DNA from 3 places in the Alteromonas sp. ABH4_453 genome. Region 3 is predicted to be linked to each of the others. Evidence: predicted binding sites of a transcription regulator. Region 3 holds the regulator's gene; each other region holds the start of a gene.
The links. Region 3 encodes FliA, which starts transcription of late flagellar genes. Its sites were predicted from a motif close to CTAAAGNTNNNNNNNNNNNNGCCGATA; they were not measured.
Positions count from the first base shown of each region.

Region 1: the regulator FliA is predicted to act here: its motif matches at 3,841-3,867, upstream of pomA (flagellar motor protein PomA).
Region 2: the regulator FliA is predicted to act here: its motif matches at 4,074-4,100, upstream of ACXAGV_RS18435 (DUF5610 domain-containing protein).

Region 1 is NZ_JBSWXP010000001.1:19,164-25,062, forward strand. It holds gene ACXAGV_RS00085 (DUF1365 domain-containing protein) at 1-736, shown strand, start outside; gene ACXAGV_RS00090 (class I SAM-dependent methyltransferase) at 739-1,995, shown strand; gene ACXAGV_RS00095 (flagellar motor protein MotB) at 2,100-3,029, opposite strand; gene pomA (flagellar motor protein PomA) at 3,029-3,790, opposite strand; gene xseB (exodeoxyribonuclease VII small subunit) at 4,191-4,433, shown strand; gene ACXAGV_RS00110 (farnesyl diphosphate synthase) at 4,463-5,353, shown strand; gene dxs (1-deoxy-D-xylulose-5-phosphate synthase) at 5,386-5,899, shown strand, end outside.
Region 2 is NZ_JBSWXP010000010.1:165,490-171,388, forward strand. It holds gene sthA (Si-specific NAD(P)(+) transhydrogenase) at 1-463, opposite strand, end outside; gene ACXAGV_RS18420 (acyl-CoA desaturase) at 702-1,829, opposite strand; gene fabR (HTH-type transcriptional repressor FabR) at 2,170-2,763, shown strand; gene trmA (tRNA (uridine(54)-C5)-methyltransferase TrmA) at 2,842-3,939, opposite strand; gene ACXAGV_RS18435 (DUF5610 domain-containing protein) at 4,130-5,446, shown strand; gene ACXAGV_RS18440 (RNA recognition motif domain-containing protein) at 5,523-5,899, opposite strand, start outside.
Region 3 is NZ_JBSWXP010000006.1:88,290-94,188, reverse strand. It holds gene ACXAGV_RS13045 (protein-glutamate methylesterase/protein-glutamine glutaminase) at 1-279, opposite strand, end outside; gene ACXAGV_RS13040 (chemotaxis protein CheA) at 308-2,548, opposite strand; gene ACXAGV_RS13035 (protein phosphatase CheZ) at 2,561-3,316, opposite strand; gene cheY (chemotaxis response regulator CheY) at 3,351-3,734, opposite strand; gene ACXAGV_RS13025 (RNA polymerase sigma factor FliA) at 3,771-4,502, opposite strand; gene ACXAGV_RS13020 (MinD/ParA family protein) at 4,499-5,365, opposite strand; gene flhF (flagellar biosynthesis protein FlhF) at 5,371-5,899, opposite strand, start outside.

The DNA of each region.
Region 1 (5,899 bases), on a different contig from region 3:
AAGCGCGATATATAAAGGTAAGGTATATCACCAACGTTTCAAGCCGACACAACATAAATTTGACTATGATATTTATCTGTTTTGGCTGAAGCTTGATACCGACGAACTTGACGCCTTATCTAGTCAGTTAAAACACTTCAGTGCGAGCAATAAGGCAAGGGTTCGCTTTAAAAGAGAAGACTATCTAGGCGACACTTCTATTTCATTGAAACAAGCGGTTTTAGAAAGGATGACCGAGTTAAACGGTGGTAAAGCACTCAACGGTGACGTTTTTATGTTGGGGCAATTACGCATGTGGGGGCTTTATTTTAGCCCAGTTAATTTTTACTACCTACGCAACGCTGAGGGTAAATATACTCATATGCTAGCTGAAGTGAGTAATACTCCATGGAATGAACGCCATCACTATCTTGTAAACCTAGAAACTCAAGCCGATACACCTAAGGCTTTTCACGTGTCGCCTTTCAACCCTATGGATATGACCTATAAATGGTCGATTTCTCAGCCTTCGTCTAGACTTTCTTTAGCGATGGATTGCGTAAGAGAAGACAAAGAATTTAGCGCTGGGATTAATTTGACTAAATTTACTTTAGATAATGCGAATCTATCTGCCGCACTTAAACGTATACCCAGTATGACAATAAAAACCGTGGCCGGAATTTATTGGCACGCGCTTAAGCTATTGCTGAAACGAACGCCACTATACACACACCCAGAAAAGAGTCAGGAACAATAACAATGTCTTTCGGTGAATCTGTACTACTGACCACCTCAGAGGTCTCTTTCGTAGATAAAACTTGTAGAACACTATTTTTGAAGTGTTTAAATCAGCTTCCATTTGGTCGCTTAACTATTCAAGAAAATGGCGATGTCGTTGCGCGTTTCGGCACAGACGAGAGTGACTTGCGCGCTACGGTAAATATCAAAGATATGCAAGCCTATCGACAGTTGTTACTTGGCGGCAGTGTTGGCGCTGGAGAGGCGTACATGGATGGGTTGTGGGACAGTGACGATGTAACAGCTGTAGTAAGGATTTTCGCGCGGAACTTACCCACCCTAGATGAGTGGGAAAATAAGTTTAAGTGGCTAACCATGCCCATCAATAAAATTCAGCATTTTGCGCGTCGAAATACGAAAGACCAAGCTAAAAAGAACATTGAAGCGCATTATGATTTGGGCAATAAGCTTTACACCCGCTTTCTCGACCCCACAATGATGTATTCATCAGCAATATACCCAGATGCAAATGCAACGCTTAACGACGCGCAGAATTACAAACTAAAAGCCATTTGTGACAAATTACAACTTTCTGAAGCAGACCACCTTTTAGAAATAGGCACTGGCTGGGGCGGCCTTGCAGTTTATGCTGCGAAACATTATGGCTGCAGTGTCACCACCACTACTATTTCAGAAGAGCAGCACGCATGGGCGAAAGATTGGATTGAACGGGAAGGACTAGAAAGTAAAATTACCTTACTTAAAAAAGATTATCGCTTGCTTGAAGGTAAATACGACAAACTCGTTTCCATTGAGATGATTGAAGCCGTGGGCAAAGAGTATTTAGGTAACTTTTTCGAAAAATGTGCTTCTCTTTTAAAAGACGACGGTCTTATGTTACTTCAGTCAATAACCATTGACGATAGACGTTATGACAGCTACTCAAACAGCGTAGACTTCATACAGAAATACATTTTCCCGGGTGGTTTTTTACCATCGCAATACCAGTTAAATGCACACCTTAAAAAGTACACGAATATGATGATCCGTGACTTACACGACATCGGTGTGGACTATGCAAAAACGCTAAACCATTGGTATGAAGCATTTATCTCGGCTAAAGATGAATTATTGAGTGATGGTTACGACGAGCGCTTTGTGCGTATGTGGACCTATTACCTCAAATATTGCGAAGGTGGCTTTCTAGAAAGAACCATTAGCACTGTACAACTTGTTATATCTAAACCTCAGTACAGAGAAGAACTAGCCAGAGTGTAGTCTGTCCGCGTTATGGAAACGTGGACAGGTTCCAAAACCAAAAAAAACGGTGCTTACATTAAGCACCGTTTTTCATGGGTAGTCACCCAATACACATACAGCTATTAATCATCTACCACTGATATGGGTTTGGATATCATTGGTTTGCCTTGGTTAATATTAATCTCCACTCGGCGATTCTTCGCTCTATCAGTCGCTGTCGTGGCATTCTCAACAATGGGATTGGTATCAGCTTTGCCTACAACAGACATACGGCTTTCATCAAAACCAGGCGCTGTCCGCATAGCTTCAGCTACCGCTACTGCTCGTTGTGATGATAAATCCCAGTTTGAGCGATATAACTCGTTAGCAATATGTTGACCATCGCTATGCCCAGAAATCTCAATTTCTCCGGGTACATCTGCTAACAGCACACCAATTTTTCGTAATACGGGCTGAAACTGAGGCTGTAAGAAAGCAGAGCCGGCGGAAAACGAACCATTTTCTCTAATTCGAATGGTAAGCTGCTGCCCCAGCGACTCCATCTCAACCGACCCGTCTAAAATTTGTTTTTCCAATTGTTGAGCCACTTTTTTCATCAATTCTGCCATTTGAGATTGGTCAGTGCTTTGTTCAGCGGATGAGGATGACTCAGTAGCCGTTTGTTGAGACTGACCGCCCCGTTGTTCGCCGCGCTGCTTTTGCCTGCCGCCGGCTGAATCCTCATTTCCCGCCTGAAATTCTAGCATTTGCTGAGTCATTTCGTTGGTTTGCTGCTGAATAGATTCAATTGGCGTGGGATCAGGCTTACCAGGTCGAAACTCCATAGCAATAACACTGGTCCCTTTAGGAATGTCTTTTACTTCAATTTTGTTTTGCACACCGAATGCAAACTTCATTGAGCCCGCTATTTGCTTAAATTTGAGCACGTCCATTTCGGAGAATGAAAGCAAAAGTACAAAAAAGCACATAAGCAAAGACATTAAGTCTGCGAAGGTTCCCATCCAGGCTGGAAGCCCCTCGGGGGGGCATTTGGGGCATTCTTCTTCGGCCATTACTCTTCCTCTGCGCTTCCACGCTTACTTGCAGCAAGATAGTTTTTCAGTACACCCTCAATAACTCGCGGGTTTTGACCGTCAGCGATGCCGACAATACCATCAAGAACAAGACTTTGATTGAGCTTCTCTTCTCCTGCCCGTACGGCCAATTTAAAAGCTATAGGCAAACAAATAACGTTGGCGAAAAAAGCTCCATAGAGCGTAGTAAGTAGTGCTACCGCCATTGCCGGGCCGATAGCTTTCGGGTCATCCATGTTTGATAGCATGGCAACCAAACCAATCAAGGTACCGATCATACCCATAGCCGGTGCAATATCGCCCATGCCTTTGAAAAATGATGCGCCGAAATCGTGTCTTTCTGACGTCATGGATATATCTTTAGCAAGTGTTTCTCTGACCACCTCTATATCATGGCCGTCAACCAACATATCTACGCCCTTTTGCATAAATTCATTGGAGATTTCCGCCTCTTCTAAGGCGAGAAAGCCACCTTTTCGCGCTGCATCTGCCATCTCTACAATTTTTTCAATAAGCTCTTCTGGCGATTCAATTTTGAACATGAAGGCTTTACCAGCGATCTTACCTGCACCGAAGAACTGACCTAAAGTAAACTGTGACAAAACAACGAACAAGGTCCCACCAAATACAATTAATATTGATTGGACGTCGATGAACATGCCTAAACTGCCGCCTAGAATCATAGCCATAACTATGAAACCAATAGCGCCCAACATACCTATGACGGTTGCTAAATCCACTCACTCTTCCCCATTTATGCGCAGACAGTGCTGTTGATGTACAGTAATTCTATCGGCAAGAGATAGAAATACTAAAACGACATTATTGAAAAATATCACATTTATTTGTTATTTATGAAGCGTGTTAATAACTCCCGCATTTCCCAATACATTTAAAAACGATGAGTTTGCCTATTCATAGAGTTCACGTTAGGCACACGCTGTCACCTCACATTTAAAAGTAATATAACTACCCAACACGAATATAGCACAGTTTCTGTTTGTCCTGTTTGCTCAACTGCGTGAAAAAAAAGCTATGTCGCAGTGATATAGGCGATATACGGACAAACCATTTGACCCTTGTGCAGCCCTCGGTTAATGTGCCCGATATATGTATTTTGGCCACTATATTGAGTGTTTTATGACGACAGAAAAAGCATCAGCGTCTTTTGAAGAAACTTTATCAGAACTAGAAGCTATCGTTAACGAAATGGAAAACGGTGATCTGCCTTTGAATAAAGCACTAGAAAAATTTGAGCGCGGAATTGCACTGTCCCGCCAAGGCCAGCAATCACTCGAAAACGCCGAACAAAAAGTAAAAATACTACTCAGTGAACAAGGCGAAGAAACCCTTCAAACTCTTCCTGAAAGTGAACAGCCGTAACTCGTTCATTTTTAACTAACAGGCAATATATGAATTTTTCTGCTTTGCATCAACAAGTTAAACAACAAACTGATGCATCTCTTCTTACGTTAATTGATGATTTACCCGATTACGCGCCACGCCTAAAAGACGCCATGCGCCACGCCTTGTTGGCTGGTGGTAAGCGCATGCGTCCCCTTTTGGTTCAGGTTGTTGGCAACACGTTAGACGTGCCCAAAAAAGACCAGATGGCCATTAGCATGGCGATTGAATGCGTACACGCCTATTCATTAGTGCACGACGATTTACCCGCCATGGACGATGACGACTTGCGTCGCGGAATGCCAACCTGCCATATCGCCTTTGACGAAGCTACGGCTATTTTAGCTGGCGACGCGCTGCAAGCCCTCGCATTCACGGTTTTAGCCGATGTGCCACTAAGTGCGTACGCCGAAACAAAGCGTGGTCAGTTATTGTCTGTGCTCGCAAAAAGTGCTGGCTACGTAGGCATGTGTGGTGGCCAGGCTATTGACCTAGCCAGTACAGGTAAAGCCATCTCGATAGAAGAACTGAAACAGCTTCACAGGCTAAAAACTGGGGCTTTGCTGAAAGCCTGTGTTGAAATGGTCGCTATTGTCAGTGAAGGCTTACTGCCACAAACTAAAACTGACTTAATGGCTTATGCCGCCGATATTGGTCTAGCTTTCCAAGTTCAAGACGACATTTTAGACGTTGAAGGCAGCAGCGAGAAATTAGGTAAACCGGCAGGGTCAGACGAAGCATTGGGTAAAAACACGTTTCCCGCCAAGCTCGGAATGGCTGGCGCTAAACAAGAATTAGAAATGCTTCATAATAATGCACTTCAAGCATTGACGCGTTTACCCTACAATACCGACAGTTTAATTGCGTTTAGCGAGCTTTTGGTGAAACGTGACCATTAGCCACGCGCCATGTTGAAAAAGATAATAAGTACATGAGTTTAGATCTCCAACATTACCCAACGCTTGCGCTTGCGCAAACACCTGAAAAATTGAGGCAACTGCCCCAGGATAAATTACGCGAGCTCTCCGATGAGTTGCGTGAGTACTTACTTAATAGCGTAAGCCAAACCAGTGGTCACTTCGCTTCCGGCTTAGGCACGGTAGAGCTTACTGTCGCGTTACATTATGTATACAACACACCTTTTGACCGTTTGTTGTGGGACGTAGGGCACCAAGCCTATCCTCATAAAATTCTTACTGGCCGTGCAGAGCGCATGAGTACCATTCGTCAAAAGAATGGCCTGCATCCTTTCCCATGGCCGCCTGAGAGCGACTATGACACCTTTGCCGTGGGCCATTCTTCCACATCGATTAGCGCCGCTTTGGGTATGGCTGTAGCAGCGGAAAAAGAAGGTAAAGACCGCAAAGTGGTGGCCGTTATCGGCGACGGTGCAATGACTGCAGGTATGGCGTTTGAAGCCCTTAACCACGCCGGCGATATCAAAA
Region 2 (5,899 bases), on a different contig from region 3:
AACCGGTTGCTATAGCAATTTGGCCCGCAGTGACAGTATCTTTTGAGCCATCTTTCCGGGTGATCTCTAACGTATGCGCATCTACAAAACTGGCTTCGCCGTGAAAAAGCGTAACGCGGTTTCTGTCATAAAAAGAAGAACGAAGTCGCGTTTGGCTTTTAACAACACCGCTAGCATGACGCATAATGTCAGAAAAAGTCAGGCTTTTGCTTAGGTGGTTGTCGGCAAACAAGGGAGATGAATTATATTCAATTAGACGACTGACAGAGTGTCGAAGCGCCTTCGACGGAATAGTGCCCCAATGGGTACACCCACCTCCTACTGCTTCGTAGCGTTCCACCACAGCAACTTTTTTTCCGGCTTTAGCAAGCTGCATTGCAACACCTTCTCCACCAGGACCTGTGCCGATAACTATTGCGTCATAGTGATACGATGGAGCTTTTGTTTTTTGCTTCGTTGCCATGTTACCTTCCCGTATTATTACTTCTATGATGTGGCGTCTGAAATTACAGTAACCGCCATAATTCAGTTTATTATGTAGCGTGAACATCGAACTTAGAATAAAGCTAAGTTTTTATCCCAATCTTCCAAACTCCAGTATAACTACCTTACTTGAAGTGTCATTCAAACTATAGATCAAAAAAAACCACATAAGCATGGGCTTATGTGGTTTTCTACGAATACAAGAGTAAAGAAAATAGTTACGCCATTTGAAGCGACAAACTCTGCAATTGTGTCCATTTTTCTTTCTGAACAGCAAAGGCGTGTTTCAGCTCTTTATATTTATATGCAAGCTCAAGCCCTTCAATACTCCGCTTTAAGGTGCGTTGCTTAACGCGCATCACGCGTTTTTTCGTGGCGTAGTATTCACTCATACGCTGCATCAACAAGTCGTACTCTTCTTGAATTGTGTGCATCATTTCTTCCGCATTCGGCAGTAACGATACTTTTTCACTTGCCCTTTGAAGCTGCATGGCCGCCAAGGCTTTTTCGATGCGCTCTTCAGGTACTTTGCGAAGATTCGACGTTAAACCTACATAAGAGAGCCCTTTAATTAGCCATTTAGTTGGATCAAACTGATACCAACGAATGCCATTGCGGTAGTCGTACTCAAATATGTGATGATAGTTGTGATAACCCTCACCAAACGTGAAGAATGCTAAAACGCCATTATCACGTGCCGTATTCTTATCTGTATAAGGCTGACTACCCCAGAAGTGAGCAAGGGAATTAATGAAAAAGGTTACGTGGTGGACTAGCACTAGGCGAAGTACGCCGGCTACCAAAATCATGCCCATCACGTCGCCGTTAAGATAACCCAACAGACCAGTAATTCCAAAGTTAGCAACGAGTACAATAGGCAAGTAGTATTTATGCTGCCACATCACAACGCTATCTTTTTGTAGATCTTTACAGTTGCTGTAATCATCGTAACGCTTAGCTTGATACTCCCGTAACATCCAGCCGATGTGCGCAAACCAAAGCCCTTTCTTTGCAGAGTAGGGATCTTTGTCGTTGTCATCTACATGGCGATGGTGAACGCGATGATCTGACGACCAGTGCAAAATACTATTTTGCAGGGCCATGGCACCACCAATCGCTAATATGACACGAACTACAATGTTGGCATCATAGGTTTTATGTGACCATAAGCGATGATACCCAGCAGTTATCGACATACCGGTGAAATAGAATAGGAATATAGCGGTACCGATTTCTGTCCAATCGATACCCTGATATGCCACCCAAAGCGGCACACCTATAAATGCAATTGCGCCTGATATTATAAATACCAGCACATTAGTAAGGATAAGAGGAGGTTTTTTCATTTTATACAACTTGGCTTACAACTGTTCGCTAATTTATCGTTTTACGAGGCTTCAGGCAAGCAAAACCAAGATTAGTTCTGCTTACATGTGTAAAGTTTAATTATAGCCAAGTGTAGTCAAAACACAGATAAAACGTGACGAAAACTGCTTAACCTTTGTTTATTAAAGAGATGATTTTGTTTCTCTTTCCTGATGAGTAGATGTTGAGATAGACTATGCATGCTAGTCTTTGATGTACGAGGTTCGATTGCGTTAATGGTTATTCAGATGACGTTGAGAGTAGTCTCTAAAGTTAAAAAATCATCAGACCATTAAAAGTTAATGAACACAGGGTGCAAACGTGAGCCGACAAGAACAGAAATTAAAAACCCGCCAGAATATCATCCATGCTGCGTTTTCACTGCTAGACGAAAACCGCAGTTTATCGGCAATTAGCTTGCGCGAAGTTGCCCGAGAAGCAGGCATTGCCCCCACGTCTTTTTATCGGCACTTTAAAGATATGGACGAGTTGGGTTTAACGTTGGTGGATGAAGCGGGTTTAGCGCTTCGACAGCTTATGCGTCAGGCTAGAAGGCGCATAGCTTCAGGCGGCGGCGTCATTCATACCTCTGTTGAAACCTTCATGGAGTTCATCGCGGCCAATACAAATGTATTTCGATTATTACTGCGAGAGCATACCGGTACGTCGTCGGCTTACCGACTTGCAGTATTCAGAGAAATTCAACATTTCATTGATGAACTTACTGACTACATTATCGAACAGCAAGGCGTGGAATACGCTTGCGCTCAGTTACAAGCCGATGCAATGGTAAGACTGGTCTTTAGTGCCGGAGCTGAAGCATTAGAAGCAGATGATAAGCTTAGAAGTGAAATCGGCGAAAGAGTGAAAGCGCAACTTCGCTTTGTTCAAGTGGGCGCTACGCAAAAAGCCTAGCGCGGAAAAGAATTTACAGTATAAAGTGTTCTTCCAAATTATATTTCAGTGTGAGATTTTTCCTTACTTACACGCAAATTAGCTTTTGCGTGTAAGAAGAACCCCAGCCTCAATATGATGAGTGAATGGAAATTGATCGAAAAGCGCAGACTGCACAACGTTATGAGTTTCGCTCAAAAGCTCAAGGTTCTGCGCCAATGTTTCGGGGTTACATGAGATATATACAATATTATCGTAATCCTGAATCATTCTAAGTGAATCTTCATCTAATCCAGCTCTTGGAGGGTCGACCAATACAGTGGTGAAATTATAAGTGCTTAAATCAATGCCTTCTAAGCGACTAAACGTACGCTCGCCCTTCATAGCCTGAGTGAATTCTTCAGCGGCGAGTCTTACAATCTTCACATTATTAAGCTGATTTTGCTCAATGTTAAACTGAGCAGCCTGCACCGAAGGTTTAGCTATTTCGGTACCCACTACATTATCAAAGTGAAGGGCTAACGGAAGTGAAAAGTTGCCGGCACCACAATACATTTCCAGTAAATCGCCCGAGAGCGGCTTTACACAATCTAGAGCCCATTCAATCATTTTACAGTTCACTTCAGCGTTAGGCTGGGTAAAACTGTTTTCTATATGTTTGAAAACGAATTCTCTACCGTTTACTGGCAAACGCTCAATCACAAAATCGTTGTCGATAATGAGTTTTTGTTTTCTAGCGCGACCGATGATGTTTACTTTGGGAAAGTGAGTCTCAAGTGTTGCTTGTAATGCTTTTGCAGCCACTTGCCATTCTTCATCTAATTGACGATGGTATAAAAGGCTTATAACAAGTTCGCCAGACAGTGCAGAAAGGTAGTCGATTTGAAATAACTTTTTTCTTAGAGTTTCGTTTGGTCTTACTTCTTCAAGCAGAAGTTCCATTGCATCGTTTATTGCTTTACACGCAGGAGGAAAGCTATCCACACGATATTTTTCTTTTGTTTCCTGATTAAACATTATGTGAAATAAGTCATCACCCTCATGCCATACTCTAAACTCCGCACGCATACGATAGTGCGTTGGCTGAGATGGGAACACTGAAAGCTCTGGGGCATTGAATGGAGAAAGCAACGCACCGAGACGATTAACTTTTTCGTCTAACTGATCTTGATAGCGTTGTTGTTCAGTGGTGGTCATAAAATTCTCCATTCATTGTTGAGGTCGCGAATTGTAGTCCCTTAAAAAATAACTGCAACAAGCGCTCCCGACTTCTTCATTATTAATTAGCGTGATTACCTAAATAGCTTTTAGAAAAAAATGCTGTATTAAAATTAAACAATATTGATTCTTTGCCGATAATAAGAATGAGGATAGTGAGGATCAAATTATGAACGTGGGTCAAATAAAAGCTTTTATGGGAGACCAAAAGGTTGATCAGAAAGCGGATCAAAAGGCAACGGTTCACCCGAATGAAGCGCTTAAAAAGCAGTTGAAGCAAGATGGATTGCAGCAAGCCGCTGAGTTCTCGAAGCAACAAGCGGCTTCAGTATCTGTTTCAAGTAGCCAAACGAGTATCGGCTTGCGCGTGGTAAGTAGCAATATTAATCAAGCGTTGGAAATAGATGGGCAAAAACCACAAGAAACCAAAGAGAAAAATCTTGAAGAAAAGTCAAACGGCTTATTCGATTTTGAAAAAGTAGCCCGAAATGTACTTAAGTTCGTAGGCAGTGTTATTCGCGGCGCAGCTGATGGAGGTGCCAGCGAAGAAAAGCTTGCCGGGCTCTTTAGCCAAGCAAGAGATGGAGTAAGCCGCGGTTTCGCAATGGCAGAAAAAGATCTCGCTGGGTTTATGAATGATGAGATTGAACAAGGTATAACCAAAAGTCGTGATCTCATCGATACAGGTATTGATGATCTAGAAACTGACATATTTGGTCGACAGCAGCCGAGCGCGGTATCACTTTCATCCTTAAACGCAGTAGCTGCATCAGATGAGAAAAGCGGTAGCTTGCTGATTCGAACTAAAGATGGGGACGAAGTGAGTTTTAGTTTTGAAAGTCTTCGCTCGTTCCAAGCCTCTCAACAACTTAACTTCCAGGCACAGGCATCTCAGGAGCAATCAGGCGGTAGTGGTGAACAAGGCGAAAACAATTTTTCAGCATCATACCAACAACAGACTTCTTACCAATACTATGAACGAAGCGGTATTAGCTTTTCATTGAAAGGCGAACTTGATGAAGATGAGCTGGAATCGATCGCTGATTTGGTCGGTCAAGTTCAGGATCTTGCCGATACTTTCTACAGCGGAGATATAGACAAAGCGTTCGAAGAGGCACTAAGTTTAGGCTTTGACGATAAAGAGTTGGTTGGCTATGCGTTACAGTTGAATAGGACTACACAAACCGAAGTGTTAAAAACATACGAGAATATCCAGCACTACAACGAGGATAAAAGCGACAACGCTAAATACGGTAATGTGGTTAGTCCAATCGCTCAATATCTAGAGAAGATGATGGATACCTTTGCTAACGCAGAAAGTAAGTTAGAAAGTAGTGAAGACTATAATGCGTTAATCGCTGGCATTATTAACGAGATGGAAGATGTTCAGGTACCCGACCTTATATCAGCAATAAATAGATTCCGCTCGTTTAACCAAACCCTGTTAGAGGGTCTTCCTCAATCTGCTGAAACTAGCGAAAGTTAATGGTCTACCAAAATAAAAAGCCCGGGAGCAAAGCTAACCGGGCTTTTTTTGAATAACTGATACTGAGTATACAGGACTATGCGTGTTCGACTTTATCCTTTGCAGGACGAACCTTAAGTGTTCGTTCCTGAAAGATTGAGTCGTTAGTTTTATTGATAACACTACTTAGATCATCAGTGACAACCTCAATAAAACCGTAACCTTTTCTTTTCCCGGTTTTGCGATCCTTCATCAAACGAACCGACTGTACTTCGATAAAGCTACTGAAGTATTCCTTTACTGCATTCTCGTTCGCTCTATAGGGTAAGTTACCCACATATAAAGTCTCGACTGATCCGTTATTGGTGTGTGCTCTGGCATCTGAGGAAGATGGACTTTGAATAAGAGACGCTAGCCAAGGAGTGACGATACCGCTTATCAGCAGAGCTGCCGATACGGTAAGTGGAACATGGA
Region 3 (5,899 bases):
AAGCGTCGCTTGGGCGCCGTGATGCGTTAGTGAAGAGAACATTAAAATAGGTGTAGGACGTTTATCCATGATGGCCTTAACGGCCGAAATACCATCCATAACTGGCATTTCAACGTCCATGGTTATTACATCGGGTTTAAGCGCCTCGGCTTTGTCGAGTGCATCACGCCCATTTCTCGCTTCCCCAACAACTTCAAGTTCTCTATCGCCGTCAAGTATTTCTCTTACTCGGCGGCGATAAAAGGTCGAGTCGTCCACGACTAGGACTTTAAAGACCATGGATTATCATTCCTGTTAATTCATCGCCTTACTTGATGGGTTTACGCGCGTACCGTTTTAGCAGGCTAGGAATATCTAAAATTAGTGCAATTCCACCGTCTGACGTAATTGTTGCTCCCGCCATACCGGGCGTACCTTGCAACAATGCATCAAGCGGTTTAATAACCACTTCTTCTTGGCCTATTAGCGCGTCTACAACAAATCCAACTTGCTGAGTACCAATTTGTACCACAACAACATGCCCCTTTTCTTTATCGATATTTTTGGGACCTCGGATTAGCCATTCACCAAGGAAAAACAAAGGAATTGCTTTTGAACGAACAATCATTGTTAACTGGCCATCGACCGTGTTGGTCTTCTTGATGTCCATGTTTATTATTTCGTTCACCGCACCTAATGGTAACGCAAAGGTCTGTTTTCCTACAACAATCATTAGCGTCGGGAGAATGGCCAATGTTAGCGGGACTTTGATATCTAGTCGCGTGCCTTTTCCTAGCTGCGAATCAATGTTCACGGTACCGTTGAGCTGGTTAATTTTGGTCTTAACCACGTCCATACCCACACCACGACCAGAAATATCGCTAATTTCAGTCTTAGTGGAAAAGCCTGGTGCAAATATCAAGTTAAACGCCTCAACGTCAGACATACGCGCTGCTGCATCCGCATCTAATACGCCACGACTAATAGCGATCTCTTTTAGCTTCTCTGCATCCATTCCCTTACCATCATCTTCGATAGTAAGAAGAATGTGATCGCCCTCTTGAGATGCTGATAGCTGAACCGTACCCATGCGAGGCTTACCCGCAGCAGCACGGTCATCCGGCATCTCAATACCATGGTCGACAGAGTTTCTCACCAAATGCACGAGGGGATCGGCCAGAGCTTCGACCAAGTTTTTATCTAAATCGGTTTCTTCACCCACCAACTCTAAGGTAATTTCTTTCTTTAAGCTTCTCGCGAGGTCTCGAACAACACGAGGGAAACGACCAAACACCTTCTTGATAGGCTGCATGCGGGTTTTCATTACCGCACCTTGCAAGTCACCCGTTACCACATCTAAGTTGGCGATGGCTTTTGACATGCTTTCGTCGTTACTGTTGATACCTAAGCTAATGAGCCTGTTTCTCACTAGTACGAGTTCACCTACCATGTTCATGATTTGGTCAAGGCGCTTGGTATCTACACGTACTGTAGTCTCAGCAGGAGGCGCAGCAGGTGCCGCCTTCTTCTCGTCTTTTTTCGGCGCTGCTTTAGGCGCAGCAGGTGCGCTTGTTTTAGCTGGCGCTGCAGCGCTAGGCGCTGGTGTCGCTTTAGGCGCGGCTGGCGCAGCTTGTTTTGCTTTCTGAACAGCTTCTGTTGCTGCTTTATCTACAGGAGGCTCTGGCGTCGTTGACGCCGCGCCCTGCTTAGTCGGCCCTTGGCCAGAACCATGTAACTGGTCTAGTAGCGCTTCGAATTCATCGTCGGTAATTTCTTCGTCACCTGCGCTGGTTGCTGATGAAGATGGCGTTGCAGATGCTGGTGCTGGCGCAGCCGCCTTTTCTTCACTGCTAAATTTACCTTTTCCGTGAAGGTCGTCTAACAGTGCTTCGAACTCTTCGTCGGTAATATCATCGCTATCTGAACTCGCCGCCGGCGCTGATGACTTAGCAGGTTCGCTTTTAGCTGGTGCTGACTGCCCTGGGGCACCCGAACCATGAAGCTCATCAAGAAGAGCCTCAAACTCATCTTCGGTAATTTCGTCAATACCACCACTACTGTCATTAGCATCAGACGTTGACGGTGCTGGCTCTTCTATAACTAACTCAGGCTCTTCAGCAACCACCTCTGGCTCGGCAGCGGGCGCACTAGCGTTATCGAATATGTTTTCATCTGGAGATTCTGGGCGACTTAATTTGTGTAAGACGTCCACTAGGTGTGCATCTGCAGGCTCCAATGGTTCGCGCGCTTTTACGCGCTCGAACATTTCAACGACCACATCCGTGGCCTGCAAAATAATATCCATTAATTCAGGTGTTAGCGTTCTTTGGCCATTGCGCATTACGTCAAAAACGTTTTCTGCACCGTGACAAATTTCAACTAACTCAGTGAGAGAAAGGAAGCCAGCTCCCCCTTTTACTGTGTGATAGCCGCGGAAAATTGCATTTAGTAAATCCGCATCTTCAGGATTGTTCTCAAGATCAACGAGCTGTTCTTGTAATTGTTCAAGTATCTCTCCGGCCTCAACCAAAAAGTCCTGTAATATATCCTCGTCAACATCAAACGACATGCACCCGCTCCCCTAAAAACCTAAGCTAGACAGAAGATCATCTACATCATCTTGACCTGAAACGACATCGTCTCGTTGGTCAGCATCAATGATTGGGCCTTCCGCCTCTACACCATCAACCTTATCGGCCTTATCGCTAGATGGTTTAGTGTGTTCTGTACCGTCGCGTTCCCCAAACATGGTAAGCATGTTTACAAGACTATCTTCTACCTCTTTAACAAGGTCGATAACGCGACGAATAACCTGCCCTGTTAAGTCTTGATAGCCCTGTGCCATCAACACTTCGGTAAGCAGTTGTGTAAGTTTAGCTGATTGAGCCGAACCTTCTTCCAATAATTCGTCTAAGTCTGCGCATAAAGCCTTAAATTCACCTAGTTCGATTTGGCGATTCATAAGCTTCTTCCACTCTGGCATGACCTTTTCGATCCGCTCCGACAGCATTTCTGCTATCGGCATGCTCGCCTCAACGGCATCCATAGTAGTATTAGCAGCTTTTTCAGTTTCTTCAATTACGTAGGTAAGGCGGGATTGCGCATCAGGAATGTCATCTGTAGCTAAATTTTTGATGCGGTCGTCTATTTGAAAGTTATTCAACGCGTCGTGGAGTTGACGCGTCAATTTTCCTACTTCAGCAAACAACTCAACATTCTCTTTCATTGAGACGGCTTCAAGTAGTGCGTTAGCTGAAGTCTTATCGCCTTCTTCAAGAAAAGCGACAAGTTGTTTTGCTTCCTCTAACGATATTGGAACGTTTACATTCGTTGACATCCAGTGAACCTCATTTATCTGGTGAGCGTCTGGATCAACCTAAACGTTCGAATATTTTATCTAATTTTTCTTTTAGTGTTGCTGCTGTGAACGGTTTTACAACATAACCGTTTACACCTGCTTGCGCCGCTGCAACGATTTGCTCTTTTTTCGCTTCCGCAGTAACCATAAGCACAGGCAAATGCTTAAGCTTGTCGTCTGCTCTTATAGCGCGAAGCAAATCGATGCCCTGCATACCAGGCATATTCCAATCGGTCACAACAAAGTCGAAATCGCCCTGTTGTAACATAGGTAATGCAGTGCTTCCGTCATCCGCTTCCTGGATGTTGGCAAAACCCAAATCTTTAAGCAGGTTTTTGATGATTCGTCTCATGGTAGAAAAGTCATCGACCACGAGAATTTTCATGCTTTTGTCCAAAATAGCCTCCAGTGAGGGGTTAATTGTTATTAATCTCTATTCTTCGTCAGCTTGCCACGACTTCATTCGTGATTTGAGTTTTAACATGGCTTGACTATGAATTTGACTGACTCTCGACTCGCTTACATCAAGAACTTCGCCTATTTCTCTTAAGTTTAGTTCTTCATCGTAATAAAGTGAAAGTACAATCGCTTCTCGCTCAGGTAATGTCGTAATTGCATGGGCAAGCGCTTTTTGAAAAGCACCCTGCATTAAATCTTCTAACGGTGCGTCACTACCTCTACTTTGTTCAGTAGTAATAACATCTTCCGACACACCTAAATCTTCAATACCCACCAGCTTTCCGGCATTTACTTCATTAAGCATCTGGTGATAATCCTGCAAGCTTACGTTAAGCTTGTCAGCAATATCAGAATCTCGTGCATCGCGCCCTGTCTCGCTCTCTACTTGAGATATCGCTTCCGTTATGGCGCGGCCGTTACGGTGAACAGAACGCGGGGTCCAATCACCTTTTCGTATTTCGTCGAGCATGGCACCACGGATCCGAATTCCTGCAAAGGTTTCGAAACTTGCGCCTTTAGAGCCGTCAAAGTTTCGTGCGGCTTCTAGCAACCCAATCATGCCTGATTGAATAAGGTCATCAACAAGTACGCTGGCAGGCAGTCGCGCAATCAAATGATGCGCAATTCGCTTTACCAGAGGCGCATGTCTTTCGACTAACTGCGATTTATCTGTTTGTTGTTGATAAGCGGCTGCCTTGCTGTTCAACGCTGACTTCCTACGGCTTTTTCTGCAACTAATTGTTCAATGAAAAACTCTAAGTGTCCACCGGGCTGCGCTGGAATTGGCCACGTAAGTGCTTTACTTGCCAACTTAGTTATCGCTACTGCTGCCGGAGAGCCTGGAAAGGCGTCAACAATAGCAGTTTGCTTGCGCACCGCCTTGCGAATATTCTCGTCGAATGGCACTGTCGCCACTAATTCTAGAGCAACATCGAGAAAACGCCCTGTCACTTTGCTTAATTTGCTAAATAATTCCTGACCTTCACGCACATCGCGAACCATATTGGCTACGACTTTGAAACGAAAAACTCCGTGCTCGCGGTTAAGAATTTTTATTAGTGCGTAAGCATCTGTTAAAGATGTTGGTTCATCGCATACAACGACCATGATATCTTGTGAGGCCTTTGAAAAGCTCAATACCATGTCTGATATGCCTGCCGCGGTGTCGACGATTAGCACATCTATCTGAGAGCGTAATTCGCTAAACGCTCTGATCAAACCAGCGTGTTGCGTTGGTGAAAGCTCTGCCATTGACTGCGTGCCTGATGTGGCAGGCGCAATCTTAATGCCGTGAGGACCGGTCACTAACACTTCGTCCAACGTGCATTCTCCAGAGAGCACGTGAGATAGGTTTTTCTCAACCCTTAGCCCTAACATGACATCTACGTTGGCAAGGCCAAGGTCAGCGTCAAGAACCATTACTCGCTTACCCTGCTTCGCCATCGCGATAGCGGTGTTCAGTGTAATGTTCGTTTTACCTACGCCACCTTTACCACCAGTGACGGCGATTACTTTGATTAACCGTGATTGCTTCATTTTTCTTAAGCTACTCGCTTGATCGTCAATCATACTGCTTATGCTGTTTTAATTGCGTTGTTACTACTAGTATGATTCAAACCGTACTTTTTATAAAGCTTTGCAGCAGCGGAAACCAAAGATTTCGCTTCTGCAATCTTAATGTCTTCAGGCACTTTTTGACCATCGGTGACATAACTAACCGGTAGTTGGTATTCAACTGCTGCACTAAGCACCTCTCCCAAAGAGTAGCATTCATCTAACTTTGTGAAAATACAGCCACTTAGTTCAATATCATCATACGCCTGAATAATTCTCTGCAAAGCAGGATATTGCGTATTCGCTTGCGCTACCAAATATTTTTTTACTTTTGGCATTTGGCCGTTGTCGAACTGCTTAATTTGCTTAATTAATCGACTGTCACGTTGACTAAAACCTGCTGTATCAATCAATACTAGTCGCTTATGGCGAAGTTGGAATAATAAATCAGCCAGTTCTTCACTAGTCTGTGCTTTTCTCACCGTGCAGCCAATGATCTTTCCGTATGTCGCTAGCTGCTCATAGGCTGCAATTCTATATGTATCTATA